Regions from separate parts of the Thauera butanivorans genome, predicted to be linked through region 1. Evidence: predicted binding sites of a transcription regulator. Region 1 holds the regulator's gene; the other holds the start of a gene.
What was found. Region 1 encodes FNR, which switches genes on or off when oxygen is low (the NO sensors DNR and NnrR bind a similar motif). Its sites were predicted from a motif close to TTGANCTAGNTCAA; they were not measured.
Positions count from the first base shown of each region.

Region 2: ACNQFN_RS12340 (ribonucleoside triphosphate reductase) is a predicted target of FNR. The motif match lies at 1,988-2,001, and genes of this name have one in related genera.

Region 1 covers NZ_CP183038.1:3,367,908-3,372,467, reverse strand. Annotated here, with positions in the region: gene ACNQFN_RS16335 (Crp/Fnr family transcriptional regulator) at 1-682, opposite strand, end outside; gene ACNQFN_RS16330 (SirB2 family protein) at 785-1,174, shown strand; gene fnr (fumarate/nitrate reduction transcriptional regulator Fnr) at 1,234-1,980, opposite strand; gene hemN (oxygen-independent coproporphyrinogen III oxidase) at 2,127-3,518, shown strand; gene ACNQFN_RS16315 (sulfite exporter TauE/SafE family protein) at 3,648-4,358, shown strand; gene ppa (inorganic diphosphatase) at 4,465-4,560, shown strand, end outside.
Region 2 covers NZ_CP183038.1:2,522,600-2,527,159, forward strand. Annotated here, with positions in the region: gene ACNQFN_RS12330 (CoA-acylating methylmalonate-semialdehyde dehydrogenase) at 1-256, opposite strand, end outside; gene ACNQFN_RS12335 (helix-turn-helix domain-containing protein) at 434-1,903, shown strand; gene ACNQFN_RS12340 (ribonucleoside triphosphate reductase) at 2,063-4,093, shown strand; gene nrdD (anaerobic ribonucleoside-triphosphate reductase) at 4,122-4,319, shown strand; gene ACNQFN_RS12350 (anaerobic ribonucleoside-triphosphate reductase activating protein) at 4,333-4,560, shown strand, end outside.

The DNA of each region.
Region 1 (4,560 bases):
AGACCTGGTGGCGTGCCAGGCGGGCAGGATCGTGCAGCGTGATGTGCTTGCCGTGCACGCTGATCAGGCCGGACTCGCTGAGATCGTGGAAGATTCGCGACAGGGTTTCGGGCGTCAGGTTCAGGCGCGAGGCGATCACCTGCTTGCTGGTGGGCAGGTCGATCTCGCAGGGCGAGTCGCTGTCGGCGACCTGCAGCAGATAGCCGATCACGCGCTGGATGCTCGAGCGCAGCGAGTAGGTCTCGACGTCCTGGATCAGGCCGTGCAGGCGGATCGACATGCCGGCGAGCAGCTTGTGGGCGAAGGAGGGGTCCTGGTCGATCAGTTCGCTGACCACGGCCTGGCCGACGTGGATCAGCGCCGTTTCCGTCAGCGCCTCGGCGAACACCGGGTAGGGCTTGTTCATGAACATCACCGCTTCGCCGAAACTCTGCATCGGGCCGATGATCTCGACGACCTTTTCCGTGCCCTGCGGCGAGGAGAAGGCGAGCTTGACCTGGCCCGAGACGACGAAGTAAAAGCCATGCGGCTGGTCGCCGCGCTGGAACAGGACTTCGCCGCGGGCGATGTGGCGGTCGCGGGTGTAGCGGGCGATGCGCTCGATGTCGGCTGCGGACAGTTCGCTGAAAAGCGGAATGCGCTTGAGCAGCGCGGGGATGTCTATTGGTGGGGTGCTGGCCATGTGCGGGCGCTCCTGATGGGAAGCCGTCTCGTTTGTCGGCCTCCATTCTAATTGAGGGCAGGGGCTGCGGCGGCCGTGCTGCCCCTGGAAAAAAGGAAGAACATGTATTTCGCCATCAAGCATCTTCACGTCACCTGCGTGGCGCTCAGCATCCTGGGCTTCCTGCTGCGAGGCTACTGGATGATCAGCGGTAGCCCCTTGCTGAAGAGCCTGCCGGCGCGGGTGCTGCCCCACGTCGTCGATAGCGTCCTGCTGATCACGGCGATCGTGCTGGCGGTGATGATCCAGCAGTATCCGTTCCAGGCTGATTGGGTGACGGCCAAGGTCATCGGGCTGGTCGCCTACGTCGCGCTCGGCACCGTCGCCCTCAAGCGCGGCAAGACGCGCTCGCAGCGGCTGTTCGCGTTTGCCGCCGCGCTCGCGGTGTATGCGTGGATCGTGTCGGTGGCGCTGAGCAAGAACGCTGCGGGCTATCTGGCTGCCGTCGTCTGACGGGACGGTCGAGGCAGCGAGACGGGAAGGGGGCAAAGGCAGGCCGGAAGCAGGCGCTCTCAGCGCCCGCAGCCGGCCGTCTGATGCTGGACCAGCTTGCGCAGCCTGGTCGTGTCGAGCAGGCGGATGTGCTTCTGCTGCACGGCGATCAGGCCTTCTTCCTGGAAGCGGGAAAAGGCGCGCGACACGGTCTCGAGCTTGAGGCCGAGATAGGAGCCGATTTCCTCGCGCGTCATGCGCAGGTGGAATTCGGCCGCCGAGAAACCGCGTGCGGTGAAGCGCTGCGACATGTTGAGCAGGAAGGCCGCCAGCCGCTCCTCGGCGCGCATCGAGCCGAGCAGCATCATCACGCCGTGGTCGCGCACGATCTCGCGGCTCATGACCTTGTGGAACTGATGCTGCAGGCCTTCGACCTCGTGCGACAGCTGCTCGAGCTTGGCGTAGGGGATCACGCACACTTCGCTGTCTTCCAGCGCCACCGCGTTGCAGCTGTGGCTTTCGGTGCTGATGCCGTCCAGGCCGAGGATTTCGCCCGTCATCTGGAAGCCGGTCACCTGGTCGCGGCCGTCCTCGAGCAGCACGTCGGTCTTGAACGAGCCGGCGCGAATGGCGTAGATTGCCTCGAAAGGATCGCCCGCACGGTACAGGCTCTGCTGGCGCTTGACCTTGCGGCGCCCGCCGACCAGTTCGTCGAGCTGGTGCAATTCGCTGTCGGACATGCCGAAGGGCAGACACAGCTCCACGAGATTGCATTGCGAACAGGCGGTCTTCAACCCGTTCATGGTCACTGGCACGCTTGCCCTCATCTGCACGATAATTCCGTTCCCTTCAGACACTGTCCCGGGCGCCCTCACCAGTCCATCGACCCCGGGCTGTTCCTGCCCGTTGATCCACGTCAACCAAAATATTGTGGTGTTCTGCCATTGTTCGGCACACACTCAAGCTTCAGATCATGACCGACCAGAACGAACTCATCTTCGATCCGCAGCTCATCCGCCGATTCGACATCAACGGTCCGCGGTACACGTCCTATCCCACTGCGGATCGCTTCGTCGAGGCATTCAACGCTGATGCCCTCAAGGATTGGCTTGCCAAGCGAGCCATCGGCGGCGTCAGCAAACCTCTCTCATTATACTTCCACATCCCGTTCTGTAACACGATCTGCTACTACTGCGCCTGCAACAAGATCATCACCAAGGATCACGGGCGCTCGGCCAAGTACCTGAAATACCTGGCCAAGGAGATCGAGATGCAGGCCGCCTGTCTGGAGGGCGGCCACCAGGTGACGCAACTGCACCTGGGCGGCGGCACGCCCACCTTCCTGTCGCACGACGAAATGCGGCAGCTGATGGCTTCGGTGCGCGAGCATTTCACGCTGGTGCCGAATGGCGAATATTCCATCGAGGTCGACCCGCGCAAGGTGGATTTCGACACCGTCGCGCTGCTGGCCGAACTCGGCTTCAACCGCATGAGCGTCGGCGTGCAGGACTTCGCCGAAGACGTCCAGCGGGCAGTCAACCGCATCCAGAGCTTCGAGGAAACCAAGCTCGTCATCGATGCCGCGCGCGCCAACGGCTTCAAGTCGGTGAGCATGGACCTGATCTACGGCCTGCCCAGGCAGAACGTCATCAGCTTCAACCGCACGCTCGAACAGGTGCTGGAGATCTCGCCCGACCGCGTCTCGCTCTACAGCTATGCGCACCTGCCGGGCCTGTTCAAGCCGCAGCGCCGCATCTCGCAGGACGACATGCCCACCGCCGACACCAAGCTGCAGTTGCTGCAGCTCGGCATCCGCCGCCTGACCGAAGCGGGCTACGTCTATATCGGCATGGACCACTTCGCCAAGCCCGACGACGAACTGACCGTCGCCCAGCGCCAGGGCCGGCTGCACCGCAACTTCCAGGGCTACTCGACCCAGGCCGAATGCGACCTGCTGGCCTTCGGCGTGTCGGCGATCGGCAAGATCGGCCCGGTGTATGCGCAGAACGTCAAGACGCTCGACGACTACTACGATGCCCTCGACCGCGACGAACTGCCGGTGCTGCGCGGCATCGAGCTGAACGCGGACGACCTGCTGCGGCGCTCGATCATCCAGGCGCTGATGTGCCACTTCGAGCTGTCGATGCAGTCGATCGAGATCGCCCACCTGATCGATTTCCGCGAGTATTTCGCCAGCGAGCTCGCCGATCTGCAGGAGATGCAGAAGGCCGGCCTGGTCAGGATCGACGGCGACTGGATCAGCGTCGAGCCAGCCGGCCGCCTGCTGGTGCGCGGCATCGCCATGGTGTTCGACCGCTACCTGCGTGCAGACCGCGAACGCGCGCGCTACTCGCGCGTGATCTGAGCGACGGGCAGGGGGGGCTCTGCCTGACGGGCGAGCCCGCCTGCGGCACCGCGCCGCAGCAGCGTGCGTGCCGGGGGCGTAGAATAGGCAGCTTTTCTCCCTGGCCCTCTTACCGGTCCTGTTTCGACCATGCCCGAAACCGGCTACTTCGCCGTCTTCCTGATCGGCCTGCTCGGCGGCACGCACTGCGTGTCGATGTGCGGCGGCATCGTCGGCGCGCTCACCGCCCAGGTGCAGCTGCCCGGCCGCAGGCCGCAATGGCCGCTGCACCTGGCCTACAGCGTAGGCCGCATCACCACCTACACCGCGCTGGGCGGCGTGGTGGGCGCGCTGGGTTCGGTCGGCATGCTGTACGACGGCATGCTGCCGGTGCAGATGGGCCTGTACGTGCTCGCCAACCTGATGCTGATCGCGCTCGGCCTCTATCTCACCGGCTTCACCCGCCTGCTGGTGCCGGTCGAGCGTGCCGGCCACGTGCTGTGGCGCCGCATCCAGCCCGCGACACGGCATTTCCTGCCGGCGCGCTCGGTCAAGCAGGCGCTGCCGCTGGGCCTGCTGTGGGGTTTCATCCCCTGTGGCCTGACCTATTCCATCCTGGCGACTGCGCTCGTCACCGGCTCCGGCGTGCGCGGTGCGGGGCTGATGCTCGCCTTCGGCCTCGGAACGCTGCCCAACCTGCTGCTGGCCGGCATGCTGTTCAAGCGTTTCCGTGATTTCACCCGCAATTCCAAGGTGCGTTTCGCCTCCGGCCTACTGGTGCTGGGCTTCGGCGTGTTCGGCCTGATCCACGCGCCCACGCTGGGCGGCGCGCTGTGGGAGGGCGTGGTCTGCCTGACCTGATGCCCCGGCTTTCGTGTTGCCGGAGCGGCTTCGAAGGCGATGATGCAGTGCAAGACAAGCGGATTTCCCCCTATAATCCGCGCACAATTTTCCACGGGAGGGAATCATGGGTTTCGATCTGGTCAGCGCCGGCAAGGACGTGCCGAACGACATCAACGTCATCATCGAGATCTCCGCGCAGGGCGATCCGATCAAGTTCGAA
Region 2 (4,560 bases), 850 kb from region 1:
CGCGGATCAACTGCTGGTACTTCAGGAAGATGCGTGCGCGGGCACCGATGGGCGTCTTCCTCCAGCTTTCGAAGGCTTTCCTGGCCGCGGCGACGGCGGCATCCACTTCTTCTGCGGTGGCCATCGGCACGCGGGCCAGCACCTGCTGGGTGGCGGGGTTGACCACGTCGCGCCATTCGGTGGTGCGCGATTCGACGAATTCGCCGTTGATCAGCAGTTTGACGGTGGGGATGGTGCTGCTTTGGGTCGTATTCATGGGTGTCTCCTTCCGGTTCTCGTTGCGGCTGCGCGGACATGCCTGCCGTGTTCGACCGCATCGTATTTACATGCCTTGAAATCATCAATAAGCTATTGATGTAAAAGAGAAATCATGTAAATAAATTCGCAATGGAAAGCGTGAAATTGCGAATCATGTGAACGAGGAGGCGAGGTCTTGAACCACAAGCTGTTCATTGGCGCCCGCCTGCGCCGCCTGCGTGAGCAGGCAGGCTTGAACCAGGCCGCGATGGCTGCCCGGCTGGGTATTTCACTGAGCTATGTCTGCCAGCTGGAGAACAACCAGCGCCCGGTGAGCGCCACCGTGCTGCTGAAACTGGTCGAGGCTTTCGACTGCGAAGTGAGCGATTTTTCGGAGGAGCAGGACCGGCGCCTGCTGGGCGAACTGAGGGACGTGTTCCGCGATCGCCTGCTGGCCGGGGAGGGCGTGGGCCAGGCGCAACTGGTGCGCATGGTCGAGCAGGTGCCCGAACTGGCCAGCGCCTTCGTCGGCCTGGTCCAGCGCCACCAGCGTCTGCAGGACGAATATGCGCAGTTGGCCGATCGCTTGCACGGCGATCAACTGCCGACGCTGCTCGCACCGTTGCCGCACGAAGAGGTGCGTGATTTCTTCAACCGGCGCGACAACTACATCGATACGCTGGATGCGTTGGCCGAGGAGCGGGCGGGCAGGGGAGGATTGGTGCCGGGCGAGCGTGCCGCGGCCCTGCGCAGGATCCTGCATGACGAGCATGGCATCGAGGTCGAAGGGCTCGGCAACACCGCTGCCGACGGCATGCTGCGGCGTTTCGATGCGCGCCGCAGCCGCCTCGCAGTGGCGACGCATCTGTCGGACGCCCAGCAGGCCTTCCAGATCGCCACCCAGCTGGCGCTGATCGCACACCGTGATGTCATCGAGGCGGAGATTGCCGCCGCCGGTTTTTCCGATGCGCAGACCAGCGCCCTGGCACGGCAGGGGCTGGCACATTACTTTGCCGGTGCGCTGCTGCTGCCCTATGGTGATTTTCGCGCCGCGGCACGCAGCTCGCGCTACGACATCGAGGCTTTGCAGCGGCGCTTCCACGTCGGCTTCGAAACAGTCTGCCATCGCCTGTCGACGCTTCAGCGAAGCGGTGCCCGTGGCGTGCCCTTCTATCTGGTGCGGGTGGACCAGGCCGGCAACATCTCCAAGCGCCAGAGCGCGACGGCTTTCCATTTCGCCCGTCACGGCGGTGCCTGCCCGCTGTGGCATGTGCACGATGCCTTCACTCAGCCGGGGCGCATCCTCACCCAGGTGGCGGAGATGCCCGACGGTACGCGCTTCTTCGGCATCGCCCGCAGCATCGGGCGCGGCGGCGGCGGCTGGCGGGTGCCGCGCAAGTCCTTCGCCATCGGCCTGGGCTGCGAACTGAGCCATGCCCGGGAGCTGGTCTATGCCGACGGCCTGGACCTCGACGCGCAGCGCGAGGTGGTGCCGATCGGCCCCGGCTGCCGCGTCTGCCCGCGCGCCGACTGCGTGCAGCGCGCATTTCCGCCAGCCGGCAAGCTGCTCGAAACCGGCGTCGATGTCGAGTTCCTGACCTCCTACCGCTTCGAGGACGAAGGGCGCAAGCACAGCGGGAACAGGGCGGCAGCCGCGCGCGGATAGGCGTGCCGGCGCAGCTTCCGGCCCTGCTGCCGATCCATCCGGCATTAGTGCAAACGCGGGCGGCAAGCTCGGATGGAGATCTTATTGATGTATGTCAAATCAACATGTAGTTGTTTGAGTGAAAAATTCAACTACATTTAGTGCATCAAGGGGACGAAAATGCAGAATCCGCCCGAACCCGCCAGCGTGATCAGCGCACGCAGGGTGATCAAGCGCGACGGCCGTCGCACTGCTTTCGATGCCGGCAAGATCCGTTCCGCGCTATCCCGTGCGGGCCGGGCCAGCGGCGAATACGGCGACGACGAAGCGGCCCGTCTCACCGAGCGGGTGCTGCGCGTGCTCGCCCACCGCTTCGGCAATCAGGCGGTCGGCATCGAGCAGATCCAGGACGTGGTCGAAGAAACGCTGATCGCCGACGGCCTCGCCGCCACCGCGCGCGCCTACATCGTCTACCGCGAACGGCACGCGGCGCTGCGCGGCGAGCGCAAGGTGCAGGTCGATGTCGAAAGCTCGGTCAATGAATATCTCACCCGCGCCGACTGGCGGGTCAATGCCAACGCCAACCAGGGCTATTCGCTGGGCGGGCTGATCCTCAACGTCGCCGGCAAGGTCACCGCCAACTACTGGCTGTCGCACGTCTACCCGCCCGAGGTCGGCGCCGCGCACCGCGAGGGCGACCTCCACATCCACGACCTGGACATGCTGTCCGGCTACTGCGCGGGCTGGTCGCTGCGCACCCTGCTGCACGAGGGCCTGAACGGCGTGCCGGGCAAGGTGGAGGCCGGTCCGCCCAGGCACATGTCCAGCGCGGTGGGGCAGATCGTGAACTTCCTCGGCACCATGCAGAACGAATGGGCGGGGGCGCAGGCCTTCTCGTCCTTCGATACCTACATGGCGCCCTTCGTGCGCAAGGACAACATGCGCTACGAGGAGGTGCGCCAGCACATCCAGGAACTCATCTACAACCTCAACGTGCCCTCGCGCTGGGGCACGCAGACGCCGTTCACCAACCTCACCTTCGACTGGACCTGCCCGGACGACCTGAAGGAGCAGATCCCCGTCATCGCCGGCGAGGAAATGCCCTTCGCCTACGGCGAGCTGCAGGCCGAGATGGACCTGATCAACCGCGCCTACATCGAGGTCATGTCGGCCGGCGACGCCAAGGGCAGGGTGTTCACCTTCCCGATCCCGACCTACAACATCACTCCGGACTTTCCGTGGGAGTCGGACAACGCCGCGCTGCTGTTCGACATGACGGCCAAGTACGGGCTGCCCTACTTCCAGAACTTCGTCAATTCCGAACTCCAGCCCAACATGGTGCGTTCCATGTGCTGCCGCCTGCAGCTCGACCTGCGCGAACTGCTCAAGCGCGGCAACGGCCTGTTCGGCAGCGCCGAGCAGACCGGCAGCCTGGGCGTGGTGACGGTGAATTGCGCGCGCCTGGGCTATCTGCACCGTGGCGACGAGGCCGGCCTGTTCTCCCGCCTCGACCGCCTGCTGGAGATCGGCCGCGACAGCCTGGAGATCAAGCGCAAGCTGATCCAGCGCCTCATCGACCAGGGCCTGTTCCCCTACACCAAACGCTACCTCGGCACGCTGCGCAACCACTTCTCCACGCTGGGGGTGAACGGCATCAACGAGATGATCCGCAACTTCAGCAACGATGCCGAAGACATCACCACCGAACGGGGCCACGCCTTCGCCGTGCGCCTGCTCGATCACGTGCGCGCCCGCATCACCGCCTTCCAGGAGGAAACCGGCCACCTGTACAACCTGGAGGCCACCCCGGCCGAGGGCACCACCTACCGCTTCGCCCGCGAGGATCGCAAGCGCTGGCCGGACATCCTGCAGGCCGGCACCACCGAGCAGCCGTACTACACCAACTCCTCGCAACTGCCCGCCGGCTTCACCGACGACCCCTTCGAAGCCCTGGCCCGGCAGGAGGCGCTGCAGCGCAAATACACCGGCGGCACCGTGCTGCACCTCTACATGGGCGAGCGCCTGTCCAGCGGCGAAGCCTGCAAGCGACTGGTGCGCCGCGCGCTGGAGAACTTCCGCCTGCCTTACATCACCGTGACGCCGACCTTCTCGATCTGCCCGGCGCACGGCTACCTGGCCGGCGAGCACGCCTTCTGCCCGAAGTGCGACGAAGAGCGCCTCGCCGCCAAGCGGGCACGGCTCGCCGCCTGACATTCCACTTTTCCACAAGGAGCACACCATGAACATGCACACCGCCAGCGAAACCCGCCATCTCGCCGACGCCGTCACCCTCAGCGACGAAGAGCGCCAGCCCTGCGAAGTGTGGACCCGCGTGATGGGCTACCACCGCCCGGTCGCCAGCTTCAACACCGGCAAGAAGGGCGAGCACGCCGAGCGCCGCTTCTTCGCTGAGAATCGCTGCGGCCTCGGTGGCTGAAGCAGGCTCCCCCATGTCCAGCCTGCGCGTCGGCGGCTTCGTGCCGCTGACCACCATCGACTTTCCCGGCCGGCTGGCCGCCGTGGTGTTCTGCCAGGGCTGCCCGTGGCGCTGCAGCTACTGCCACAATCCGCAGCTGATCCCGGCGGGGGCGGAAGCGGAGCGCCCATGGCAGGCAGTGCTGGACTTCCTCGAACGCCGCCGCGGCCTGCTCGACGGCGTGGTGTTCTCCGGCGGCGAA